Regions from separate parts of the Streptococcus sp. CM6 genome, predicted to be linked through region 1. Evidence: predicted binding sites of a transcription regulator. Region 1 holds the regulator's gene; the other holds the start of a gene.

Region 1 (2,462 bases):
CCCATGATGGTGTGGAGTTCATCGATAAAGAGGATTACTTTGCCATCCTCCTCGATATCCTTGATGATGTTGTTCATACGCTCTTCAAAGTCACCACGGAAACGTGTCCCTGCAACGACATTCATCAAATCAAGCTCCAAAACGCGCATCTTAGCCATTTCAGCTGGTACATTCCCACTAGCAATACGCTGAGCAAGTCCAAGTGCTAAAGCTGTTTTCCCGACACCCGCATCTCCAACCAAGACAGGATTGTTCTTGGTCTTCCGACTCAAAATCTGAATCATACGTGAGATTTCCTTGTCTCGACCGATAACTGGCTCTAACTTGCCAGAACGCGCTTGCTCCGTCAGGTCATGCGTGTAGTCCTCTAGACCACCACTTTGAGCTTGAGGCATGCCCATCATATTGGCCATGGAATTTTGCTTGTCAGTTACTGTGCGATGACGTTGACGCAAAGCCTTGAGATCTTCTCTTGTCCATCCTGCACGCTCTTCTAGATTGCGACGAAGAGCAGCAATTCTAACCTGATCTTTCTGGTCTTCATAAGAAAAGCCTGCTCTCTCCAAGATGCGAGTCGCCAAGGCATTGCCATCATGCAAGATTGCATAGAGGACATGCTCTGTCCCTAGTACCTTTGCGTGGACCACTGAGGCCACATACTCTGCTTCTGCAAAGAGAACCTCCAAACGATGGGAAAAGGGCAATTCCGTAAAGGTTTCGTCTTGACTATAGTCCGTTTCAGTCAGTTCCAACGCAACCTCTTCTAAACGGTCCATTTCATAAGGATAATCGTTTAAAGTCGCACCTGCCACACTGTAACTGTGATTGGACATGGCAATCAACAAATGCCAAGACTCTAGATATCGAGCTCCAAAATGGCCCGCAACCATGTAGGCACTTTCGATACATTCATTCAATGCTTTTGAATAGTTCATCTTACTTCTCTTTTCTATCTACCTCTTGTAATAGCTGTCGGAGCATATTGGCACGGACAACTGAGGATTCTTCCCCTAGGACACGATCTGTTGCTACTGAAGTCAGCAAGGTCATTTCCTGCTTGGTCATCAAGTCCTGCTCCACCAAAAGCTGGAGAATATCCTCATAAATCTCCTGACTAACTCGCTCACCAATCGAATAAAGCAAATCGCGGAGCATCTCATGATGACTGGAAAATTCAATCCGCCCTATGCGAATGTAGCCTCCACCACCACGCTTGCTCTCAACCAAGTAACCTCTACTTTCCGTAAAGCGTGTCTTGATGACGTAGTTAATCTGACTTGGCACAACCTGGAAGGTATCAGCTAACTGGCTCCGTTGCAATTCCACGATACCAGACTGGTCTAAAATCGCCTTGATATAGGCTTCGATATGATCTGATGTATTTTTAAATCTCATAGTAAATCAAACTCCTTCTTTGAACCTTGACCATCTTTGACTATTATACCGAAATTTTTGATTTTTTTAAAGAAAAAGGGCGCTGGTAAAGGATAATCTTCACCAACTCCCTATTTTTCTACTTATCTAGGCCTAATTCTGCTAATATTTGCCGTTTGTAGGCAATCTTTTGAACTTCCTTGTCCTCACCTTCAGACCACTCTAGTTTAATTTCTGAAACAATCTGCCCGGGGCGGTTTTTCAAGATATAGATGCGGTCGCTGAGATTGAGGGCCTCTTCGATACTATGCGTGATGATCAAGGTCGTCAGCTGCAACTGCCTGTGAATCTCAAGATACCAAGCATGGAGTTCCATCTTGGTCATCTCATCCAAGGCGCTAAAGGCCTCATCCAAGAGAAAGAGCTTGTGCCCAAAAAGGTAGGTACGAAGTAAGGCCACACGCTGACGCATCCCACCGCTAAGTTCATGAGGATACTTATCCCGTACAGCTGTCAGCTGGAAGGTCGCAAGGATTTCATCTGCTTGGGCAATGGCCTCCGCCTTATCCACCTTTTGAATCAAGAGGGGCAGTATGATATTGCCAAGCACCGTCTTGTGCTCCAAAAGGAGATCCTTTTGTAACATATAACTCACGCGCCCCTTGGGATTTTCTTCGCCATCAAGGACAATTCGCCCAGACTGGACTTCTAAAATCCCAGCGATTAGGTTAAAGAGGGTGGTCTTTCCAACACCACTTGGACCTAGGATAGAAACCACTTCACCTGAAGTCACCTGCAGGTTGATGTCCTCTAAAATCTTTTCATTGTCGTAGGCATAGCTTACCTGTTCTAGTCTAATTTCTGTCATTATTTTACAAATTCGTTAGTGAAGCCTTTGTCAGTCAAGTCTTCTTTAAGGATGCCATTTTCTTTATCCCATTTGTAGAAGGCATTCCAACGGTTTGCGTCAAATTGTCCCCATTTTTCCTTGTCGCTTGCGTATTCTTTTGACAAGTATTTTTGAGATTCGATGACAAAGTCACGTTTTTCCTTAAGTTCAGGTGCATTCTTAATGAGGATATCTGCAG
Region 2 (2,462 bases), on a different contig from region 1:
TTTTTGTTCAGAAGTACCATAGGCAGCTACAGCACCTGTTTCTTCAAAGTTAAAACCGATTTTGATAGTCTTTTCGTCTACTGGGTTACCAGTTGTATTTGACGCTCCTGACTTGACCTCTCCACAAGCAGCGAGAAGAGCTACGCTAGCAAGAGCCACAAAAGATAGGGCAAATTTTTTCTTCATTTTTAATCTCCTTATAGTTGTTTCAAAAATAGTATGTTAAGAATATACCGAATTATCAGAAAATTGTCAACCTTTTTATTCACTTTTTTAAATGATAACGTTTTCTTCATTTCGATAGAGATTCCCAACAAAGGGAGTTTCTAACTCTTGAATGTGACACCGCCTAATTTTCTTGATAAATCTTTCCTTACCTAATCTCTCTACTAAGTCATCTAACTCCTCAGTTGGAACATAGAGTTGCAAGTAGCGATGCTTCTTAGAATGGTAACAGATGTCACCGTATTCCTGAAGTTTCTTTGCATCCCGATTATAGTAAAGATAGATGATTAATCCTGATCGATTGACCTTTTCAAACATGATAAATCCTCTTTCTAAGAAATCTTCTCCTAATTATATCAAAAAAAGCAAACCCCGTCGAGTTTGCTTTTTAGGTTGGTTAGCTCAAAGAATTGTTGACCATGATTTCATCAATAAAACCATACTCAAGTGTTTCTTGGGCACTCATCCAGTAATCACGTTCTGCGTCTACATGAATTTGCTCGACTGATTTACCAGAGTTATCTGCAAGGATTTGCTCCAAAGTCTTACGAGTTTTAAGCAAGTGCTCTGCAGCGATTGCCATATCTGTTTGTTGGGTACCACCACCTGTACCACCCATTGGTTGGTGAATCATATACTCTGCATTTGGAAGCATGAAACGTTTGCCTTTTGCTCCACTTGATGCAATGATAGTCCCCATTGAGGCTGCCATCCCCATCACGATGGTTTGGACATCTGCCTTGATAAAGTTCATAGTATCAACGATTGCCAAACCAGCTGAAACAGAGCCTCCAGGTGTGTTGACATAAAGGTAAATATCTTTTGTACTGTCTTGGGCATCCAAGAAGAGCAATTGGGCAATAACGGAATTGGCCATGTTGTCTTCAACTGGTCCAGTCAACATGATGATACGATCTTTTAGTAGACGTGAGTAAATATCATATGAACGTTCTCCACGGCTTGTTTGTTCAATAACTACAGGAATCATTCATTTCTCCTTTTAATGTTGAATTTTCTTAGTCATACGACTTCAATACAGAACTATTATATCTTTTTGGTCAAAAAAGGTCAATTTTTTGCTCTATTCTCTAAACAGAAACAAAAACTCAACCTCCTTTCAAGTCAAAAACAAACTTCTAGTTTCAATATTTACTTTGGGATTTTATTTAGTACCGAACAAGCGGTCTCCAGCATCTCCAAGACCTGGAACGATATAACCGTGTTCGTTCAAGCGTTCATCCAAAGCCGCAGTAAAGATTTCTACATCTGGGTGTGCTTCTTGAAGGGCTTTTACACCTTCTGGAGCAGATACCAGGCAGACAAACTTGATATTGGATGCGCCACGTTTTTTAAGTGAATCTACAGCCAAGATTGCTGAGCCACCTGTTGCCAACATTGGATCAACGACAAAGATTTGACGTTGGTCAATATCCTCAGGCAATTTCACCAAGTATTCAACTGGTTGAAGGGTTTCTTCATCACGGTACATACCGATGTGTCCAACTTTTGCTGCTGGAACCAGATTCAAGAGACCATCTACCATCCCGATACCTGCACGCAAAATTGGGACAATCGCCAATTTTTTACCAGCCAATTGTTTTTGAACGGTCTTTGTGATAGGTGTTTCAATTTCAACGTCTTCAAGTGGAAGATCACGAAGTACTTCATATCCCATCAACATTGCAATCTCATCTACTAGCTCACGAAAAGCTTTTGTAGAAGTGTCTGTACGACGCAAGATTGACAATTTGTGTTGAATGAGTGGATGATTAATGACTTCAATTTTTCCCATTTTCTGAGTTCCTTCTTTCAATTTATTCTTCTTATTATATCAAAAAACGGTTTAAAAAGCTTTCTAAACCATTTATTTTTATTAATTTTTAAATCAAATCTGCCTCTTGAAGAGCTGTCTGAACAGTCTCTAATGGTAAATGGGTTAACTCGGTGCCTTTTTCATGATAAAGGTACTGGGCATAGTCATCCATTCGGTACTGGTTGATATAAACCACGCGCTTGCAACCAACTTGTAGCAGTTGTTTGGTGCAGTTCAGACAAGGGAAATGGGTCACATAGGCTGTAAATCCTCTGGGAACCCCTCGCTCAGCCCCTTGGAGAATAGCATTAACCTCGGCGTGAAGGGTTCGAACACAGTGACCTTCAATGACCAGACATTCGTGGTCAATACAGTGTTCCGTTCCTGATACGGAACCATTGTAGCCTGTTGAAATGACTTTATT

Evidence for each region. Region 1 encodes CtsR, which represses protease genes until heat stress. Its sites were predicted from a motif close to TTGGTCAAAAAAGGTCAAANA; they were not measured.
Region 2: the regulator CtsR is predicted to act here: its motif matches at 1,280-1,300, upstream of HMPREF1516_RS04820 (ATP-dependent Clp protease proteolytic subunit).

The regions. Positions count from the first base shown of each region.
Region 1 covers NZ_JATS01000009.1:106,233-108,694, forward strand. Annotated here, with positions in the region: gene HMPREF1516_RS02880 (ATP-dependent Clp protease ATP-binding subunit) at 1-935, opposite strand, end outside; gene HMPREF1516_RS02885 (CtsR family transcriptional regulator) at 937-1,395, opposite strand; gene HMPREF1516_RS02890 (ABC transporter ATP-binding protein) at 1,514-2,242, opposite strand; gene HMPREF1516_RS02895 (ABC transporter substrate-binding protein) at 2,242-2,462, opposite strand, start outside.
Region 2 covers NZ_JATS01000018.1:50,902-53,363, forward strand. Annotated here, with positions in the region: gene HMPREF1516_RS04810 (ABC transporter substrate-binding protein) at 1-186, opposite strand, end outside; gene HMPREF1516_RS04815 (YlbG family protein) at 274-543, opposite strand; gene HMPREF1516_RS04820 (ATP-dependent Clp protease proteolytic subunit) at 623-1,213, opposite strand; gene upp (uracil phosphoribosyltransferase) at 1,388-2,017, opposite strand; gene HMPREF1516_RS04830 (deoxycytidylate deaminase) at 2,106-2,462, opposite strand, start outside.